Regions from separate parts of the Paenibacillus sp. HGF5 genome, predicted to be linked through region 2. Evidence: riboswitches for the same ligand, from Rfam matches in the RefSeq annotation. Region 2 holds a riboswitch; each other region holds the start of a gene.
What was found. A riboswitch is a leader RNA that binds a small molecule or an ion and turns the genes downstream of it on or off. The one in region 2 is predicted to bind cyclic di-AMP.
Positions count from the first base shown of each region.

Region 1: linked by a shared signal. The riboswitch ahead of ehuB (ectoine/hydroxyectoine ABC transporter substrate-binding protein EhuB) and the one ahead of HMPREF9412_RS05245 (APC family permease) in region 2 are both predicted to bind cyclic di-AMP.
Region 3: linked by a shared signal. The riboswitch ahead of HMPREF9412_RS30925 (hypothetical protein) and the one ahead of HMPREF9412_RS05245 (APC family permease) in region 2 are both predicted to bind cyclic di-AMP.
Region 4: linked by a shared signal. The riboswitch ahead of HMPREF9412_RS13320 (C40 family peptidase) and the one ahead of HMPREF9412_RS05245 (APC family permease) in region 2 are both predicted to bind cyclic di-AMP.

Region 1 is NZ_AEXS01000016.1:16,596-21,984, forward strand. It holds gene ehuC (ectoine/hydroxyectoine ABC transporter permease subunit EhuC) at 1-324, opposite strand, end outside; gene ehuB (ectoine/hydroxyectoine ABC transporter substrate-binding protein EhuB) at 326-1,180, opposite strand; cyclic di-AMP (ydaO/yuaA leader) riboswitch at 1,536-1,682, opposite strand; gene HMPREF9412_RS01655 (SDR family NAD(P)-dependent oxidoreductase) at 2,049-2,792, opposite strand; gene HMPREF9412_RS01660 (flavin reductase family protein) at 2,976-3,587, opposite strand; gene HMPREF9412_RS01665 (ring-cleaving dioxygenase) at 3,584-4,537, opposite strand; gene HMPREF9412_RS01670 (AI-2E family transporter) at 4,783-5,389, opposite strand, start outside.
Region 2 is NZ_AEXS01000028.1:621-6,009, forward strand. It holds partial or broken gene HMPREF9412_RS05240 (molybdopterin-dependent oxidoreductase) at 1-1,226, opposite strand, end outside; cyclic di-AMP (ydaO/yuaA leader) riboswitch at 1,712-1,906, shown strand; gene HMPREF9412_RS05245 (APC family permease) at 2,073-3,899, shown strand; gene HMPREF9412_RS05250 (formate/nitrite transporter family protein) at 4,042-4,902, opposite strand; gene HMPREF9412_RS05255 (MFS transporter) at 5,351-5,389, opposite strand, start outside.
Region 3 is NZ_AEXS01000180.1:26,538-31,926, reverse strand. It holds gene HMPREF9412_RS30940 (daunorubicin resistance protein DrrA family ABC transporter ATP-binding protein) at 1-317, opposite strand, end outside; gene HMPREF9412_RS30935 (TetR/AcrR family transcriptional regulator) at 543-1,343, shown strand; gene HMPREF9412_RS30930 (hypothetical protein) at 1,353-1,817, opposite strand; cyclic di-AMP (ydaO/yuaA leader) riboswitch at 1,954-2,126, opposite strand; cyclic di-AMP (ydaO/yuaA leader) riboswitch at 2,673-2,841, shown strand; gene HMPREF9412_RS30925 (hypothetical protein) at 2,972-3,382, shown strand; gene HMPREF9412_RS33755 (potassium-transporting ATPase subunit F) at 3,535-3,609, shown strand; gene kdpA (potassium-transporting ATPase subunit KdpA) at 3,640-5,319, shown strand; gene kdpB (potassium-transporting ATPase subunit KdpB) at 5,342-5,389, shown strand, end outside.
Region 4 is NZ_AEXS01000079.1:13,103-18,491, reverse strand. It holds gene HMPREF9412_RS13335 (copper homeostasis protein CutC) at 1-657, shown strand, start outside; gene HMPREF9412_RS13330 (ROK family protein) at 693-1,646, shown strand; gene HMPREF9412_RS13325 (hypothetical protein) at 1,954-2,481, opposite strand; cyclic di-AMP (ydaO/yuaA leader) riboswitch at 2,744-2,877, shown strand; gene HMPREF9412_RS13320 (C40 family peptidase) at 2,881-3,357, shown strand; gene HMPREF9412_RS13315 (stalk domain-containing protein) at 3,478-4,752, opposite strand; gene HMPREF9412_RS13310 (2Fe-2S iron-sulfur cluster-binding protein) at 4,974-5,363, shown strand.

The DNA of each region.
Region 1 (5,389 bases), on a different contig from region 2:
CACCGCGCTGCGAACAATCTCGGAGCCGTATGCGCCGAAATTAAGTCCGATCGCGAGAATCGCCGCCAGCATTTTCGGAAGCTCGATGCCGATGAACGGAAGGGCAAAATACAACCAGAAGAGCTGCACCAGCAAAGAGGTTCCCCGAAAAACTTCGACGTACACGACCGTCGCCGTGCGGACGATCCACAGCTTCGACAGCCGGCACAATCCGGCTGCAAAGGACATCACGATAGCCAGGATGGCTGAAAAGAACGCGACGATAATCGTGATCTCTGCTCCTTTGAGCAGCGTCGGAAGAAAATCGATCCAAGAATTCGGCATGCTATTCCCCGCAGAGCGCAGCGGCCGTCATCTCACCCGGGAGCTCTTCTTCCGTGAACCCGAACTCTTGCAAAATTTCCAGCAGCTCGCCCGACTCCTTCATCTTTTCAAGCTCTGCATTATAAGCCTCCTGGAACTCGGTATCCGCTTGGCGGAAAGCCGTAGCCCCGTAACCGCGAACGCTTTCGCCGTCGATGACCGGCTGTTCGAAATCAGCCACGCGTTCGATGCTGTCGTCGCTGGCTGAATCCAGCATCGCCTGCAGGGACGGCCCCGTCATGGTAATCGCCTGCACCCGATCGGCCTGGAGGGCGCTGATCGCCGAAGCCTGGTCAGGGACCTGTACGATCCGGTCCGCAGGAATGCCTGACTTCTCCATGTAGCCGATTTCGACCGCGCCGGTCATGACAGCCACCTTGGCCTGCTCATTCTTGGCAATGTCCTCATAGCTTCCGAGTTCCATCGGATTCCCTTGCTTTACCGCAAGGGCTTCCCCGATGCTGTACTCCGGATTCGCGAACAGGACGGCAGAGCAGCGGTCCGGATTAATGAACATGCCTGCCGTGATCAGATCAAACCGATCGGCCTGCAATCCGGCGACCAGCGAACCGAATTCCGTTAGCTCCCCTCTCATCTCCTTGATGCCAAGACGCTCCAGAATAACGCGGGCAATCTCAACCGCCTCGCCCGTGAGCTCCCCATTGGCTTCTTTGTAGGCATACGGCTTCTCGTTCGCAAACCCTACGGTGATATATCCCTGCTCTATGGCTCGATCCAGCGTACTTCCTTTGTCGCCGCAAGCCGCGAGCAGTACCACCATCATCACGGACAACACCAGCACAACCACTTTCTTCAAAACCTTCCACAACCTTTCGTAATAGCTTTTCACTTTCTTAAAAAAACGGCATGACGAAATTATCCGTGTTAGCACATGTGTTAACTTGGATATATGGACATTCAGATACCCGTGCATGGGACGAGGCTTCAGGGAAGATGATTCATCGGCTTCCTTGCACGCTTTGACCCAATGCCGTCTGATCGATTCAATTCATTCCACATTTGCAGACGTTGCCCCTCCTCTGTAATTGAATGCTAAAAAGACCACCAAACAGGGGATCTAGACATAGCTCCGCCAGCAGGGGGTCAAAAAATAGAGAAAAGGCCCCTATAGAGAATAAAGGGCCTTTTGTATGAACATCCATTATGTATGCAAGACCCATCCACTGCTGACGAGGTTAGCTGACGGACTCGGGTAAGATGGTACCCTACACTCGTGAATTCCAAGTGACTCGCCCCTGGTGAAACTGGTTCCCCCGCTTTCCGGAATATGTATGCCGGAAACTAAGCGTGTGTTCATGATAAAGGGAAGCTCAGGAAAAGTCAAACCCCTTTAACCGCTTTTTCTGGAAATTCAGAAGTGAAAATACCGTTTTTGCAACGAAAATATCGAGCCTTTTGAACACCTTATTTAAGGCTGTCCATACACCGGATTGGTCATGGAATCCATGCTCCATTTTCCGCTATATAGCAGGCATTTGACGGGTCTTGCGGAAATCGTTCATGACATATACGTTTAATGCCATGAATGAGCCCCGGATCAGGAAGTCTGCCCATATGAAATACGGGGCCGAAAAAAATTTTTGAAACACTCCATAATAAGTCCGATAACAACGCCTGGAATGACTTGCAAAAAGCCCCGATGCTTAGCATCAGGGCTTTTCTCGTCATACCGCGGTATAGCCGCCATCCACCAGCAGACTCGTGCCCGTAATGAAGGAGGCATCTTCACTGGCGAGGAACAATACGGCTTTGGCCACTTCTTCCGGCTGTCCCAAACGGCCCATCGGATGAAGGCCGACCAGGTGCTGCGTGATCGCTTCCGTTCTTCCCTTGATCAGCGGCGTATCGATATATCCCGGACACACGGCATTGATTCGGATTCCTTTGGAGGCATAGTCTGCGCTGAGCGACTGGGTTAACAGCTTGACGCCTCCCTTAGCCGAAGCATAGGCGGTTACCCCTGCTTTTCCGACATGGCTATGGATCGAGCCGCAGTTTACGATCGCCCCTCCGGTTCCTTGGGACAGCATTTGCTGAATGACATATTTATCGCACAGGAAGACCCCTGTCAGATTAATATCAATCGTTCTCTGCCAGTTATCCATCGTTAACTGATCGGCAGGAGCATCATGGGCAATGCCTGCATTCGCGAACAATACATCGACACGGCCAAAATGCTGTACCGTCTGATTCACCATATTCGCGACTTCCTGCTCTTGGGTTACATCCGTTTTGACGAACAGCGCTTCAAAGCCGGCTCCTCTCAATTCGTCGGAAACCGCTTGGCCCTGGTCGGAATAATCCGCGATAACGACCTTGGCTCCCTCTTTTGCAAAAAGTCTGACTGCCGCTTCGCCAATCCCGCTGGCGCCCCCCGTCACAATGACAACCTTGGAATCAAATTTCATGCGTTGATCACTCCTATGTTGTAAATTCATCAACCGGCTATCCATTCATGTAGAATGGGCAAAAACCGACCATGATATTCCAATACCCCGTTTCCTAATGAATGACCAGCATACTATCAAATAAAAAGGACGTTCGCTAAATAACAGTCGCAAAGCAATAACCTTATTCAAGCTCAAGCCCTGTCAGACCGGACGCTCAATCGTAAACATCTCTCCCAGGGTCGAATAGATATTTCCTGCCATGCGGCTCACAGGTTTCAACTTGGATGCGTCAATCCGGCCATGCTCGTAGAGCTCCTCGGACACGTGAAATCGGACGACGCGGGCAATCAATAGATCAGCGGCAGGCAGCTGATCCGTACCATCCAACGTGACGACCTGCTCCAGCACGCATTCCATGCGAATCTTGGATTCCATAATGCCGGGAACCTTAACAACGTCACTAACGACCGGGGTTAAACGGGTTCGGTCAAGCTCACTTTCGTCCGGAGGCAGGTTCGCCGCCGTTTCGTTCACGGCTGCAACGGTATCTTCGTCCACGATGTGGATGACAAGCTCGCCGCTCTGCATGGCATTTCTTGCCGTATCCTTGGGTGCACCGTTCTTTCGCTGAACGGAAACCGACAGCAAAGGGGGATTGCTCGACACAATGGAAAAGTAACTGAACGGGGCCGCATTCAGCACGCCATCCGCCGATAATGTCGTAACGAAAGCGACCGGACGCGGAACGACGCTTCCTATCAGCAGCTTGTATGTGTCCCGTTCGCTTTGGGTATTCGGGTCAATGGATATCACTTGAGTTGCCCCTCTCCTGTATGTTTGACTTGTATAGGCTCCAACCCCTGCTCGATTCGGGCACGCTCCGGTTCGAACCAGGCAGGAAGCTTTAATTGTTCCCCCAGCGAGTCCAGGTCTTCGTCCACCGTAAATCCGGGCGGATCGGTTGCGATCTCAAACAGGATCCCACCACGTTCCCTGAAATATAACGCTTTGAAATAGTTACGGTTCCTGATATCCGTAGGGCGAAAGCCCTGCTCCTTCACCCATTCATGCCATTTGCCGTGCTCCTCATCATCTTGAGCCCGCCATGCGATATGATGGGTCGTTCCGGCACCTCCGGCTCCCAAAGGGATATCCCGCATCGGCAGATCAATCACGTTGCCGAAGTGGCCCGCAGCTTGAAACCGGGCATAATTGACGTCCTCTCCAATGTAGGTCAGTCCCATGACATTCTCCAGCGCCTTCTTCGTCTCCTCCCATTTGCTGCTGAACAGAACCGCGCCGCCGAATCCCTTAATGGCTGTAGCCGATGTTATATCGTCCACGGACCAGCCGTTATTCGGACCGCCTTCCCGCTCCACCAACTCTAGCGAAAGTCCGTCCCGATCGGAGAATTGAAGGTATTGTTCGTTAAACCGGAAAGCCTTCATGACAGGAACACCAAAGCTCCGCAGCCGCTGTTCCCAATAAGGCAGGGCCCCTACAGGAACGGCAAAGGTCGTATATCCTGCCTGTCCTCCTCCACGCAGCCCTCTTCGCGAAGCGGAGGAAGGGAAGAAAGTGATGATCGTTCCGGGCTGTCCTCCTTCATCCCCGAAATACAGATGATATACCTCGGGCGCATCGTAATTCACGGTCTTCTTTATCATTCTGAGTCCTAGCACGCCTGTATAAAAATCAACGTTCTTCTGCGGATCCTGCGCATAAGCGGTAATATGATGAATGCCTGCCGTATGTAATGCCATATCCCATCTCTCCCTCACCGTTCGTGTCGAAACCCGTTATTTCCGTTCATAATCCGATTTGCATGATGGATGAGCCATAAACCATAAATAATCTTTATTTTGAATATCTTTAATTAGAGATTATATAATTTTCTTATCATTGTCAAGCTCTTGTGCACCCCAAATATATAAAAAGCCGCCAAGAACGATTCCTCGCTCTTGGGCGGCTTTAATATGCGGCTAAAGGCCGCCTCCCTATCCCACGCTTAAGCCTTTTGCCATTTCTCCTTAAAGAACAGCTGATACACCCGGGTAACGATAATCTTAATAATCATATAGATTGGTACGATCAGCAGAATTCCGATAATCCCGCCAAGATCCTGTCCCACCAGCACCAGGATAATGATCGTTATGGGATGGATCGCCAGCTGTTTGCCGAAGATATACGGACCAATCAGGTTATCCTGAATCTGCTGGGCCGCCAGAATGACGACAAGGGACCAGATCGCGGTTCCCGGGGACTGAATAAAGCCGATAATCACGATCGGGATCGAGGATAGAATGGCGCCGATAAACGGTATGAAATTCGCGATGACCGCCACGACCGTCAACAGCAGCGCATAAGGCAGGCCGATAATCAGGAATCCGATATACATCAGAACCCCCAGCGCCAAATTGACGAGAACCCGGCCTACGATAAAGCCTTTGAGTGCATTGTTGATTTCATCCAGCACCGAGGCTCCCTCGCCCTTGAATCGGTCAGGCAAAAAGCTGACCACCATCTTCCCGAATTTCCCGCCTTCCTTCAGCATGTAATACAGGAGAATCGGAAACGTAAACAATACGATGGCAAAATTCGACACGAACGAGAAC
Region 2 (5,389 bases):
AGATCTTCCCGTGCAAACCCTTCCCTGACCCGCTCGGTATCGGGAGCCACAACCAGCGGATTGCTGCAATAAACGAAGAGCGACTTAATCGGCTGTTCGGTCATGGCAAGCGCTTCGCCGATCCGGTTCATGTTAATCGTGCGCGCTTCGGGATTCGGCCGGAGATCGGGACGCTCAAGCGCGTCGCTATCCATGCTGTTGTAACCGCCGTTCGACTTGGCAGCCCCTCCGCCCCGCTTCAGCCATTGTCCGGTCAAAGCGGGAAGCGCGGCGATGCTGCGCACCGTCAAGCCGCCGTTGTCGTGATGCTGAAGACCGTTGCCGATATGGATGTAGGAAGTATCGGCCCGGCCGTAGAGCTCGGTCAATTTCTCGATATCCTCGATCGAGATGCCGGTAATGGAAGAAACGTGCTCCGGCGTGTATTCTTTGACGTGCTCGCGCAAGGCTTCATGACCAATCGTATACTTCCGGAGGAATTCCTCATTCACCATGCCGTCGCGGAACATGATGTGCATGAGCCCGACGGCCAGCGCAGCATCCGTGCCTGGATACAGCGGAATGAACCAGTCGGCCCATTGCCCCGTCTGGTTCTTGTGGACATCGATCACAACGACCTTGGCACCGGCTTTGCGCGCTTTCTCTGCAATCACCATCTGGTGCATATTGGTGCTGACGATGTTGCCGCCCCAGACGAGGATGACGTCGGCTCGTACGGTGTCCTCCGGAACGGTTCCCCCATTAAACCCCATCACGGATTTCCAGCCCTCATTGCCCGCGGAATTGCAAATCGACTGCTTCAGGCGGCTGGCACCCAGCCTGTTGAAGAATCTGCGGTCCATGCCGTCGACGCTCAATATCCCCATATTGCCGTAGAAGCTGTAAGGCAGGATGCTCTCGGAGCCGTATTCCTCAATCAAGTCCTTATAGCGTCCCGCAATCTCCTGAATGGCTTCGTCCCAGCTGATCCGCTCGAAGGCGCCCTCTCCCTTGGGACCTACCCTTCGCAGCGGATAGAGCACGCGTTCCGGATGGTACACCCGGTGTGCCATATTACGGACTTTATTGCAGATGGCTCCCTGCGTAATCGGATGCTCCGGATTACCGGTCACCTTGACGATTTTTCCGTTCTCTTTATGCAGCAGCAGGCCGCATGTATCGGGACAATCCAACGGACATACCGCCGGAAATACGCCGTTTTCCTGATGAATCATCGCTTGAGTCATTTCGTACTTCCCCCTTTTGCTCGGCTGCATCATATCCCTTTATCTTAAAAGAAAATCGGGGTTCCAGTAAAGTCATACATTTATTTCTAATCAGGTGATTCACTTTACTTTCCCCCGGGTATATTCCTATCAAGAGCAAAGAAGAGGAACCCAGACCCTTTCTCTTCCTTGCCGAATCATGGACCACTCCCAAAAAAATTCGCCATGCCAGTGTCTCCTCCCCCGAGACCGGCATGGCGAATTTGTTTATATGGCATCCTCCCAGTGACCGATGTTCCCCACACCTAATCCTCCATATTATAGAAACTCGTGATTTTCGCAGTAAACATGCAAAATAAAAAGCCTGTCAAAGCCAGGTCATTATGTAAGCGCTTATCTGTTATTTTTTATAAATAATTCTGTTCGAATGATCGTTGGAGGATGTTTTACAAACGATTGGAGCAGGCGTAATATACTATTCAGCTTCGAAAACATTCTTCATATTCACATGACATTCGCTTAATTTCCATGATGGAAAGCGGGGGAACCAACCGTATGGAGGGATACCTATAGGATCCTTCAACCATACTATGGGGTGAATCCTGATGCGTCGCGTACGTACGCCGCGATGGAATCAGGTAGGGCGACTCTCACCGCCCGAATCCGACAGCTAACCTCGTCAGCGTTGATCGGGAGGGTTGTGAACTTGTGATCAAACACAGGGTTCTAACCTGTGTTTTTTGTTTGCCAAAAATCAGCATAGGAATGGTGACCGTTCCTATGTCCAGCACATAAAAAACACCGATAGAAGTCCGTTCAGCGAGCTTCTACCATGAACTTAATCTTAAGCGGCGGTGAAAAACAACCATGTTATCCTCAATCAAGCGCTTCCTCATCGGAAGACCGCTTAAATCAACGGAATTAGGCGAACAAAAGCTGAATAAAACCAAGGCGCTGGCCATCCTGTCATCCGATGCGTTATCGTCCGTGGCCTATGGTCCGGAACAAATCCTCATTGTGTTGATGACCGTAGGGGCAGCTGCCTATTGGTATTCCATACCGATTGCCGTCGGCGTCCTGGTCTTGTTGCTGGCACTTATCCTGTCGTACAGACAAATTATTTTCTCCTATCCGCACGGCGGCGGCGCATATGTCGTGTCCAAACGGAATTTGGGCATGTATCCGGGGCTGGTGGCCGGCGGTTCCTTGCTCGTGGACTATATCCTGACGGTTGCGGTCAGCGTGTCGGCCGGGACGGATGCGATCACGTCGGCTTTTCCGGAATTGCACGCCTATAATCTGCCGATCTCCATCGTGTTCGTTCTATGCTTGACCGTATTGAATTTAAGAGGGGTCACGGAGTCGGCCTCCATATTGGCTTATCCGGTTTACCTGTTCGTGCTTGCGTTATTCATCCTGATCGGGGTAGGGATATTCAACATTGCCACAGGCCATGCGTCTCCGGAGCTTCATACACCGATCGGCACGCCCGTAGCCGGGCTGAGCTTGTTTCTGCTCCTGCGTGCATTTGCCTCGGGCAGCTCCGCCCTGACCGGCGTGGAGGCGATTTCCAACGCCATTCCGAATTTCAAAGACCCGGCCCCGAATAACGCGGCCAAAACCTTGGTGGCGATGGGATCGCTGCTGGCCCTGTTATTTTCGGGCATCGTCTTCCTGGCTTATTACTATGGGGTCAGTCCCAGCGAACAAGTCACGGTCGTTTCCCAAATTGCCGAGCATACCTTCGGGCGAAATGCGCTTTATTACTTCATACAAGGAACAACGGCCTTAATTCTGATCCTCGCCGCCAACACCGGGTATTCCGCTTTTCCCCTGCTTGCCGTCAATCTGGCGAAGGATAAGTTCATTCCTAGAATGTTCACCGTCCGCGGCGACCGTCTGGGATATTCAAACGGAATCATTATTCTTGGATTTTTCTCCATTCTGCTGCTGCTGGCTTTTGAAGGCAAAACCGAGCATCTGATTCCGCTGTATGCCGTCGGCGTGTTTATCCCGTTTACCCTCTCCCAGACGGGGATGATGGTGAAATGGATCCGCGAAAAGCCCGAAGGCTGGATCGTCAAGCTGATCATTAACACCACCGGCGCATGCATCAGCTTTATCGTGACCATGATCTTTTTCTTTACGAAATTCGCCCAGGTGTGGACCGTTCTGATATTCCTGCCGCTGATCATCTGGATTTTCACCCGGATCCGCAAGCATTACGAGGCGGTAGCGGACCAGCTCCGGATTACGACCTGCGAGCCGGTTAAGCCGATTGAGGGGAATGTCATCATCCTGCCTGTGGCAGGAATCACGCATGTGGTGGAGAACTCGCTGAATTACGCCAAATCGCTGGGAGCGGGCCAAATCATCGCGGTGTACGTGCCGTTCGAGCGGGAGGAGGAGGTCGCCTTCCAGGAAAAATGGAAAAAGTGGCAGCCGGACATCCGGCTGGTGACGCTGCACTCGCCTTATCGGAGCATCATTCAGCCGCTGACGAAATTCATCGATACCGTGCAGCGCAAGGCAAGCGAATCCGACTATCAGGTTACCGTCGTCATTCCGCAGTTCATCCCCAAGAAGGGCTGGCATAATTTCCTGCACAATCAATCCAGCCTGCTCATCCGGGCACATCTCCTGTATCGGCGAGACGTGATCATCACGACGGTTCCCTACCATTTAAAAAAATAGCGGGCTTGTTCCCTGCTTGATTCATTACTGGGAACAGCCTCGCCCATCACGAAAAAAAGCTGCGTTCATCCTCTACCTTCTACATAAAGGACGGTTGAACGCAGCTTTTTCTTTAAACCAGACGCTCGCCAGGCTTTCGGCATTATGAAGCGTTCTGCGCGGAATGAACCTGTTGAGGGGAGCTAGCCGATGGCGCAGGCGCCTGCTCGCCGCGCGGAGCGGCTGCGGCTTGGTTCTCCTTCTTCAAATACACGGTTCCGTATGTCGCTCCCACAAATAACGCGCCGCCAACGAAATTGCCCAGCCATACCGGAATGAAGTTCATCAGATACTCGCCCCAGCTGTAATAGCCTTCAAAAATCGCTGCCGGAATGAGAAACATGTTGGCCACCACGTGCTGAAACCCGATGGCGACAAACGCCATGGTCGGAAACCAGATCCCGAGAATTTTGCCGCTCATCTGATCCGATCCGTAGGACAGCCATACGGCGAGGGCTACGAGCCAGTTGCACCCAATGCCCGACAAGAAGGCTTGCAGGAAGCTGTCGTCCAGCTTATGCCCTGCCATGTCCACCAGCTTCTCCAGGTAAACGCCGCTGCCTGTCAGACCGGTCACATGGCCGAAGAAGTAAGCGACGAATAACGCTCCCAACATATTGCTGACCGTGACAAGCGCTAAATTCCGCATCATCTCCTTCGTGGAAATTCGTCTCTTGAATCTGGCCAAGGACACGGCCATCATGTTGCCCGTCAGCAGCTCCCCGCCTGCAAGCAGGACAAGAATCAATCCGACGGGGAATACCGCCGCGCCTACAAAACCGGCAATCCCTCCCCATTCCGGAGACGCTCCGGCAATCACGCGTATGTCAAGCAAAAAGCCGAGCGCAATAAATGCCCCAGCAAGGAATCCTAATATCATCACGTTTATGGCGGAGTTATGCGCTTTTTTCACCCCGTTCTCCACGGTAATCTCCGCAATGCGCTCAGGTTTATGGTAAGCCATGGTCACTCCCTCATTTCTTCCGCATCCGCCTTGTCTATCTATCCGAATGCAGCTCATGATATTCGTGTTATCGTTACCAACATTGTAACGCAGCTTCTTTGGCAAGAACGTGAATTATATCACGATCATGTCCGTCAGGGACGGACAGGTGCAGATGTGATGTTCAGTATGCCTTTATCTGCTGACCACGCTGCAGCGAGTAACATAGATCGGATTCGGTGTGCCCATTTACGCGAGATATGGATATAGGCATAGCACCTTGTCCACGGGTGGAGCTTTGGATTAACTTTAGCGGGGTGACTGCCTTTCGCTTCCTTCAAGAAATCGCATATGCCGAAAAAGCGGTGCCCGGGACTCGCCCCGGCACCGCTCTTTTGGATTGCTTTTACCAGGTACGAAATTCGTTCGTGTTTGATACCACTCTGCCAGACTCGGCATTACTTGCCCGTTAAGCCTTGGCCGCCGTCTCCATCCTAACAGTGGCTTC
Region 3 (5,389 bases), on a different contig from region 2:
ATTTCTAGATTCCTCCTTCCCGTAAGAAGTTCATCGATGGCGGCATACTGACCAACCAAGCCGATCTTTTCACGTACCCTGTGACCCTGGGTTTTTACATCAAATCCGGCAACGGCCGCACTCCCGCTGTCGGGCTGGAGCAGCGTCGTGAAGACTTTGACGGCTGTCGTTTTACCGGCCCCGTTAGGGCCGAGTAGTCCGTAAATCGTTCCCTTCGGAACTCCTAGGGTGAGTCCGTTCAGTCCGGGTCCTTCCTTCAAGCCTCCGTAATGCTTGGTTAAATGATGGGCTGCTATCGCAAGCTCACCTGATACCATGGCTTAGTCCTCCTTCAATGAAACTCGAGTGAGAGTGGCAGAGATGAGATATCATTGGCATGCCAACACCATCTCGTACATCATACCGTACAGTGTACGATTTGTGTGTGCGCTTTGTCAATCCTTGATTTGGAAGCCCATGTATAAATTCGGGATGTTTCATTACGTAAGGCGGTGTATGTTAAAATGTCGATATATTAATTTCGGATAGGAGTCAATGCGGATATGAGCGTTAACAAACGAGGAAATGATCCTGCTCGAGGCTTGAATCTTCTGTGGGGCCCTCAGTCGGTTCCGGGACGCACGGGGCTGACGATTCGGAAAATCGTGTTGGCAGGGATGGAAATCGCGGATGTTGACGGCATCGAGCAGTTGTCGATGCGCAAAGTGGCAGAGCGGCTAGGCGTAGGGGCTATGTCCTTGTATACCTATGTTCCCGGGAAATCCGAGCTGCTGGAGTTGATGCTGGATACGGCGAACGCTGACCTATACGCCTCAGAGAATATTTTATCGGACTGTAAGGGAGATTGGCGCGAAGCGGTCCGTTTTATCGCGAAGACGAATTGGGATCTTTGCATGAGACACCCGTGGATCGTGGATTTAACCGGCAGGAGACCGGTTCTAGGCCCTAACTTGATTCTGAAGTACGAGCTGGAGCTACGTGCTATGGAGGGTATCGGCTTGACCGATATCGAGATGGACTCTACCTTATCACTCATACTTATGCATGTGGAGAGCTGCGCCAGATTGAGAAACAGCATGGTCTCTACGCAAATCAACACGGGAATGGACGACGATGAATGGTGGCTTAGCTATTCGCCGGCTCTGGCAAGAATTGTGGAGTGGGAGAGGTTTCCGGTTGCATCCCGCGTTGGAGAAGCTGCCGGTCAGGCACACCAGAATGCATACAATCCGGAGCATGCTTATGCTTTTGGGTTGGAGCGGATCATCGAAGGAACCGGAGTATTAATTGAGAACGGGAAAACTGCCCAATCCAAGGGAAACGGGGACAGTAGCTCTCTGTAGCTGCTGTCCCTAGAAATGATAATACGCCTCCGAGCAGTCCATCAGGAAGGAGCGCTCCAGCGGCAGTCTGCCTAACCGCTCCCGGGTGATGTGCCGATGCAGGTTGATCTCCAGATCGGCGAGGGCCGATACAGCAAGTTGCATCCGTGCGGATCCCCATTGCTGCTGCTTTCGGGCATAACGAATGGCCTCAGTCACGGGCATGCCTCTCAGCCTTGAGAAGACGGATGCCCAGCGGACCAGGTCCGAAAATTCTCTCGTGCCTGGCAGGGCATATTCGACATATCCTGCCGCGTCGTTGCAGCTGACTTTGAACAAGCCGCAGTTCCTGCTGTGATCGCTCCAGGGGATAAAACGTTCGGCCGAACCCCGGTCGAAACGAAATATCTCCATATGGCGGATAGTCTCTTCACCTAATGCAGGCACTGCGGTTTCGATGACGGGTGTAAGTGCTGCCTCGATGAGTTTCGTCATGATATGATCTACGCTCCTTTATAAACATGTTATATGCACGGCAAATAGGCCTGGTGAGCAGAGATACCCCGCTCTCCAGGCCTATTTATGGTTAGAGGCCCAATTCCGGCGGCCGCTATGCCAAAGCTTGGACGGTATTCTCTCTCAAAACGCGCCTACGAGGTTAGCTGACGGATTCGGGCTGAGAGCACCCTACCACTGGGCCCTTTCGATCCTTGGCGCAGCGGATTCACCCCATTCACCAATCGAAAATTGGCGATTTTGGTTCCCCCGTCTCCCGGTCTGTCGGGAGCTCAGCGAATAACATGTGTTTCTTAAATAGATGCACTGAATCATACGCCGGACGAACGCAAAAGTAAATGACCGTTTGTGACGCGTACACTCTGAAAATAGATGAAAACAGCAAAAGAAAACGCGTACAATCCATCCTGTCATCTATTATCGTGGCAAAATCTCGGTATCTCGTTGGATTGCGATAAATACGAGAAAACAAGAGAAATACATAGTATAGAGAAGTATTCGGAAGATAAATACGAAATACTGCTTGGTTCCTGTTCGACATAACGCCAGATGTGTTTTTGCTCACATTTACATCCTGCAGGGCCGGTCGTATGATACGAACTATGAGTTGACGGTCATCAACGACCAAGGCATACGGACAGTCGTTCCATAAAGATCTAAAGGCAGTGTGAGAGCTGCGCCGGGTTCATTATGGATCGAATCTTAGGAGAAGGTACCATGGGCCTTGCTGAGATTTGAAGGTAGAGGCGACTCTCACCGCGTAAACCTCCTGTCGCTGCTGTTATGCCCAGTCGGACGACAAGTCAAATCGCAATAAAATTACTGCTACTCGTATTCAAATTTTCGCTGAGTCCTTGAATGGAAAAGGAACGGGGGAACCAGTCGGGAGATAAATCTGATCTCTCTGGGGTGAATCCTATAGACAAGATAACGGTCTATGGGTAGGGCGACTCTCACGCCCGAATCCGTCAGCTAACCTCGTAAGCGTATCGAGAGAGGCAACGATTGTCGTGGACTTGGGCTACGGTGTATTTCACCGTGTCCTGTTAAGAAGCCTGCGGGAAGAGTTCTTCTCTTTCCGCAGGCTTCTTTGTTGTTGCCTTCTCTTTCTGACCTTAGGAGGAGAAACGAAGATGGAGAAACCACAGGAATACATCCTGGTATCCGCGCCGAACAAGGCCGGGGAGGAATTCGTCCGCCAGCTGATGCACAAACGTGTTCCGTTTGCGGCCATAGCCAACAACCGGGCTGAGCAGCTGAGGCTGCGAGAACTGGGCTGCAAACCCATCATTTTGATTGATACAAGAGACGAGCAGACCTGGATCATTCCCGAGTTTCCCGTCAGCAAGGTGTTTCTGTTCGAAAGCAGCTTGAATCTGTGCTGCCGCTATTTACGGATCTGCCGGACATGGACCGCGGAGTCGATTTACGTGATCACCCATTCCGGCAATCCGCGCTTGATATACAAAGGGCTGGGTGCCGATGTGGTGCTTCATACGAATCATCATCAGGTGTCCTTTCTGATGGCAGCCGTTATGAGCTAAGCGTTTGGACTGACGCCACAAGAGTTAGGGGAGGTTACATTCATGCAGGATTTAGTTATGGCACTCATTTTGGGAGGAACCTACGGACTGCTCATGCTGTTTATGTCCTGGTGCGGGCGCGTGGTTTCGGAACCGGAGGCTGATCAGCCGTGATGATCATGTTGATATTCACGATTTTTATTTTTCTCTATTTGATTTATGCGCTGATTCACCCTGAAAAATTCTAGGGAATCGGCTGAAGGAGGAAGGCATTCGTCATGGGCATTTTACAAATTGCCATCGTTATACTCGTTCTGGTGCTGCTGGTCAAGCCGCTGGGAACTTATCTATATCAGGTGTTTCGCAATGAAAGCAATGGAACGGACAGATGGTTCTCCTGGGCGGAGAAACCGATCTTTGCTCTGATCGGCTTAAAAGAACGCAAGGGGATGACATGGAAAGGATATGCCGTCAGCTTTGTGTTGACGAATATCGTGCTGGTTGCGGCGGGCTACTTGATTCTGCGGCTGCAGAAGGTGCTGCCGCTGAACCCGAACGGCATCGGCCATATGGAACCGACCTTGTCGTTCAACACCATTATCAGCTTCATGACCAATACGAATCTTCAGCATTACAGCGGCGAGTCGGGATTGTCTTATCTGGCCCAGATGGCCGTCATTACGATGATGATGTTCACGTCCGCGGCGACCGGGCTGTGCGTGGCGATTGCTTTTATCCGGGCGGTGACCAGCAAGGGTATGACCGTCGGCAACTTTTTTGAGGACTTCGTTAAGGCGCATACCCGGGTATTCATTCCGGCTGCCTTCATCATTGCGATGGCGCTGGTGGCGCTGCAGGTGCCGCAGACACTGAAGCCTACGCTCAGCGTCACGACGCTGGAAGGTAGCGAGCAGCAAATAGCGGTGGGTCCGGTGGCCGCGCTCGAATCGATCAAGCATCTTGGCACCAATGGGGGCGGGTTTATGGGGGCCAACTCGTCGCATCCTTTCGAGAACCCGTCCCCGCTGACCAATGTGATCGAGATTCTATCCATGTGGTGCCTCGGGGCGGCGCTTCCTTACACATTTGGTTTGTTCGCGAAGAGCCGCAAGCAGGGCTGGATTATTTTCTCGGTAATGATGACCTTGTTTATCGGCTTCCTGTCCCTGAACTACGCTGCCGAAACCAACGGCAACCCGGCATTAAACCAGCTGGGCATCGACGCCTCGCAAGGCAGCATGGAGGGCAAAGAGGTCCGGTTCGGGATCGCCCAATCCTCCCTGTTTACGACGGTGACAACCGCAGCCACGACCGGGTCGGTCAACAACATGCATGATACCCTCACGCCGCTCGGCGGGATTACGCCGCTGTCCCTGATGATGCTGAATTCCGTTTTTGGCGGAAAAGGCGTCGGGCTGATGAATATGCTCATGTACGCGATCCTGGCGGTGTTCCTGGCCGGTCTTATGGTTGGCCGTACCCCCGAATTTCTCGGCAGAAAAATCGAGGCCCGGGAAATGAAGCTGGTTGCGGTTGTCATTCTGGTACACCCATTGATTATCCTTGCTCCGACGGCGCTCGCGCTCATGACGGATGCGGGACAGGCGGGCATTGCCCATTCGGGCTTTCACGGCATCTCGCAGGTGCTTTACGAATACACGTCATCCGCGGCCAATAACGGCTCCGGGTTTGAGGGCCTTGCGGATAACACGCCGTTCTGGAACATCAGCACTGGACTGGTCATGCTGATCGGGCGCTACATTTCGATGATCGCCCTGCTGGCGGTGGGCGGCTCGCTAATGCGGAAGCAGTGGGTTCCCGAGACGCTCGGGACGTTCCGGACAGATAATAAGCTCTTTGCCGGCATTCTCATCGCGGTGGTCCTGATCATCGGTGCCTTGACCTTCCTGCCTGTGCTGGTGCTGGGACCGATTGCCGAGCATCTGACGATTCGTTAAATAGAAAAGGTGGCCTATTACCATGAATAATACGAGAAAAAGAGCGATGTCCCAAGAGATGGTCCGTCAG
Region 4 (5,389 bases), on a different contig from region 2:
GACGATGCCATCACAGCCGAGAAGAATGGCGCGGACCGTCTGGAATTGATCACGGCGATCACCGAAGGCGGGCTCACGCCGGGCATCGGTCTCGTGGAAGAGGTCGTGAAAGCCGTTCAGATTCCGGTCCATGTGATGGTAAGGCCCCATAGCAGATCCTTTGTGTATAACTCGCTGGATATAGCAACCATGGTTGCGGAGGTGAAGGCGATCCGCAGGGCGGGTGCGGCTGGCGTGGTCCTTGGCATGCTGACTCCGGAAGGAAAGATCGACGAGGCCGCCTTGGCCCAAATGCTGGAATGGACGGGCGATATGCAAGTGACATTCCACCGGGCTTTTGATGAATTGGAGGATCAATTCGAAGGGCTGCGTACGTTGCAGAAATACTCGGCCGTCACCCGCGTCTTGACGTCGGGAGGACCGCAGCCGGCACCGCAAGCAATCCCAAGGATCCGCGAGCTTGTGGAACAAGCCGCAGGCAGCGGGCTAAAGATATTGGCCGGGAACGGCCTGAAGTGGGAAATCATACGCGAATTCATCGACCAGACCGGCGTGAGCGAGGTTCATTTCGGCTCAGCTGTCCGGTATGGCCGATCAGGGCTGAAGCCCATTGATCCGGTTGAGCTGCGATCATTGGCTGACAGCTTACATCAATAGAAGTAGCAAACCTATCGGAAACAGGTGAACAAAAATTGCAAACCGAATGGAATAAACAGCAAGAATTTGTGGTTGGCGTTGACCTTGGGGGTACGAAGATCGCGGCAGCGCTCTTTGATTCCGAAGGACAGCTGCTGAACCGGGAGCAAATGGAGACAGCCGGAGCGCGTACGGCCGAGGAAGTGGTCTCTAGAATTACGAACATGATTCGCAGCGTGTCGGGCGGCCACCCGCTTCGAGGCGTAGGCATGGCTTCGCCGGGAACGGTTAACAGCCGGGAGGGCATTGTCATTCACGGCACGAATTTGCCGGAATGGACCAACGTCCCTCTCAAAGCCTGGATGGAACGTGATCTGAATACGGAAGTACAGGTGCTGAATGATGCCAATGCAGCCGCATGGGGCGAATATGTAAGAGGTGCCGGCCGAGGGTCGACGAATATGGTTTACGTGACGCTCAGCACAGGCATCGGATCAGGCATCGTGCTGGATGGCAAGCTGTTTCTGGGCAGCAATTCCTTTGCGGGGGAGCTTGGGCATCATATCATTGATCCCAGCGGTCCGCAGTGCAATTGCGGCAGCCATGGCTGCTGGGAGGTGTTTGCTTCAGGAACGGCCATCGGCCTGGCAGCATCCCAGCGGATGCTTACCCAACCCAGCGTTATTTCCGAACTGGCCGCAGCTGATGGTGGCGTGAACGCCAGGCATGTATTCGAGGCTAAACGTCTTCATGACCCCGTCGCAATAGAGGTCATCGATCGCGCCGTCTATTACATGGCGCTTGGACTGGTTAACGTCATTCATAGCTTCAACCCCGATCGCATCGTGGTTGGCGGGGGTGTGAGCAGAGCAGGGGAGCTACTATTCCCGCAGCTGCGGGAAATGACGGATAAGCTGGTCATGCCGTCCTATCTAGGAACGTACGAGATCGTTCCTGCGGGACTGCGGGACGATGTTGGCCTGGTGGGAGCCGCAGCCTTGTTCCAATAATATATTCATAAAGAAAAGGCAACAAAAGCCGCCCTTCAAGGGCGGCTTTCTGATTATTTCATGAAGAGAGCGGGAAACGGAGCGATCCTATTTGCGTAAGAGAAGTCCGTAACTTGTGACAGGTGATAGGCGTAAACCGTAAGCCGTCATCCGTTTTCACTGGAGTCGAGTTTTTGGTTTCCTATTAGGTTTGTTTGTATCCGACAAACAATAAGCGGTTGCCCGCACTTTCCCGCCCGCCGACGGTAACCGCCGGCTCCAAACCCGCACGCGAGGCGGCCTGCAGGCTTGGAGCCGGCGGCTTCCGCTATTCCATATATTTTGATGCGTCGAACGTAATCATGCTCGTATGGTTAGCATGTTCGATCAGTGAGGAGAGCCTGGTCACTTCGCGTTCCTTCTTGCGCGCCTGCGCCTGATAAGCTTCCGGATCGTATAAGGCCACGTTAAACAGCGTTACGGCGCCATCTCCGCTTCCCCGGCTGCTCTGGCGCTCCAGCTTCTTGCGGGAGCCGAGATGGGCAAGCTGTCCGATATCGCTGCGCATTTGTTTGGCGAGCTCGATCGCCTCCATGATGGTCATGTCGGAGCCGTTCCAACTAATGGTCTGCGTCGTGTTGGAGATTGCCATCAGCAGATCCAGCTTTCTGTAATCCGCTGCGGCGGCTTCGATCTCTTCCGTAATGGCATCCACGCTGCGTGCAGGATACTCCGCCGTTTCCCCTTTTTCAATGATCGTGCTGCTGTTGTTCAAGCGTTCCGACATCAATTGATTCATGAGACGGTTGATTGCTGCCCGGACTGCCAAAGCTTCAGCCATCGTGATTTGACTCATAAGCGAAGGATCACCTCTTTGATTTCTTGTCTGAATATGTAAACGTTCCGAACTGCCCAAAAGTTGCACGCCCGTTAATAAAACGTCGCCGGAGGTTCGATGGAGAGTTACATAATTGTCATGAGTATGTGAGATGCTGTACTGAAAATACATGAAAATTTTCAGCCCATACGACATTGATTAACATATAGTGATAGATTTCTAGGATATTATTGACAGCATCCTTGCTTGTATACTATATTAAGAGAAGGTTACAAAATGTTAATGAATTTTGCCGAATTTCGTTTGTGAAAACGGGGGAACCGTCTTGGGTGAATTATTCTTGTACCATAGAGAGTATAGGGAACCTTCAACCGAACCCTTAGCTAACTCCGTAGGCATCGAAGGAGAGAACATATTTTGAAGAAGTTTGTCATCACATTGCTTGGGTCTGCAATTATTTTTTCTTCAGGTGCCGTATCAGCCTATGCTGATCAACAACCGAATTTTCAGCATCAAGTGAAGCAATTGGTAGGAACGCCTTATAAATGGGGCGGAACAACGACAAGCGGATTTGATTGCTCCGGATTTATTCTGTATATGTTTAGAAATTTCGACGTAGATCTTCCACGCACATCCCAGAGTCAGGCTAAAGCCGGGGTTCATGTGGATCGCGAGGACCTGAGAGTCGGAGATTTGGTATTCTTCAATACAAGCGGCAGCGGCATTTCCCATGCGGGCGTTTACATTGGAGATGGACAATTTGCGCATGCTTCCAGCAGTAAGGGCGTAAGAATCAGCAAGCTTAGCGACTCGTATTACGAACCGCGTTATGTTACGGCGCGCCGCGTATTGAGTCAAGAGAATTATGCTAAACTGGTAGGAAGCGCAAGCTAATTGGAACAGGTAGTTTAGAGTTCGATACATAACCGGAAAGCCTGACAAGAGATGATCTTGTCAGGCTTTCTTTTTTTAGAGAAAATTATAATTTGGGATTCTGCGAAAAGATTCACTAGATTATTCCTTTACGACAGAGGCATTCACGGCGGCTTCCATGCCATTATTATAGGAACGGAACAAGCCCAGACGCCAGAAGGCGGCACCTTTCAGATCATAGCGTTTGGCCAAGCCGAGCTTATCGTCGACGGATGTGGCGGTTTCGCTGCTTAAGCTGATGCCGAGCAGGAGCTTCTGCTTAGGAACGCCTGCCTGAAGTGCCTGCTGAATTGCTTGGTCCACCAAACTGTTGGGCTCAGGAACCTGGGCTTTGGTGCCTACCGGATTGTACTGATACGCCATGACGATAAGATCATCGGCAAGGGAGGCCAGCGTCTTGTAATCATAGCCTTTATAGGCGCTGTTCAGTGGCGGGACCGCTAAGGACAGAGCAATGTCGCCGGGCAATGCCGCTTTCAATTGCTTGACGTAATCATTAAGCAGCTTCTGCTGCTTCGCGGCATCCAGTTTAAAACCAAGCCCTTCGAAATCAAGCACCACGCCGCCGAATCCGTTATCCGCCACCGCAGTCGTGATGCCTTCAATGGACTTTTGGCGAAGGCTGCTGTCGCTGAGGACTTTGGTTAATTCGCCGTTTCCGTCCAAAGCGTAAACCATAAGGTACGGTTTAATCTCCCGATCCGCTGCATCCGCAACAATCGATTGCGGAGTCACGTCGCCGGCAGCCGCAGGCAGACGATACTCGTCGCCTTGAAGCGTAAACTGACCTTCCCGATCAATGCGGCTCCAGCCGAAGGCGACTGAATTCATGGATGGTACGAGATCCCGCTCTTGGAAAGATTGCAAAGCGTAAAAGGCTCTTAGATGCATTTCGCGCTGCGGCGACACGAGGGAAACCGTGCGAGTCGCCTGATTCCAGCCCACATTAACGCCGAATTGGCTGCTGAACGAGCTCAGCGGAATCAGAACGCGGCCTTCCCGTTGGACAGGGGGAGCGGCCAGCTTTACTTTTTTACCGTTGACGGTTGCGCTCGAGCTCCCGACTTGAAGCAGCACTTCCGTTGGTTGACCCTTCACCTTGCCAATGGCCTTCACCGTTTGCGTCTTGCTGTTCCACGTGATTTGAATGCCCAGCGCTTCACCGACCGTCCGGAACGGCACGTAGGTGACCCCTTTGTCTATCCTAGGAGCCGCGTCGAATGTAAGCGCAACGTCATCCAGCGTTACCGAAATGGCAGGCGCAGCGTGTACCTGGCCGATATGGGGCGCGGTTCCGAGCAGAGATAAGGCAAGAACGGCAGCGACGGCTGTTTTTCCTATTCGTCTATGCAGCATGCTAATGTTTCCCTCCAACCCAATAAAATAATAGAATGATATTCATAGAATATGGAATTTGCTCTAGCATACGCTAGTATAGCAAAATTTTCATAGAGTTCCAATTGCATGATGTCATAGAATCGATAAGAGTAAGCTTGTTGATTTTTTAAACTTTCCAGTATAATAATTGAAGGAATTCATACATAACCTGATGATTACATGCATAGGGGGATAAAGGCGTGTTTAAATTCTGGAAAAACAAAAAGGGCGGGAACAGCGGAGAGAATTCGTCGCTCCCGGCAGCGGAAGAGAGAAAGGAAGCCGTGCCGGACCAGATCATCGAGCTTACGGGCCGCGAGGTTCAGCGCAGCGTGGCCCCTGTTCTGGGCATGACGGTGCTTGACTTGGCCGAGCGGAATGAGGTGGATTGGAACTCTTTTTGCAAAAGAGGGACGTGTGCGCGCTGCCGCTGCATGGTGGTGGAGGGAATCGAGTATCTGTCCGAACCCAATCTGGCCGAAGAACGGCGCCTGGATCCGGAAGAAATCGAAGAGGGGTACCGTCTCGGATGCCAGAGCAGGATCGAAGCGGTCGGCCCCGTCAAAATCAAGCATGCTCCATACTTTTGACGATATAGAAGGACATATAACAGTAA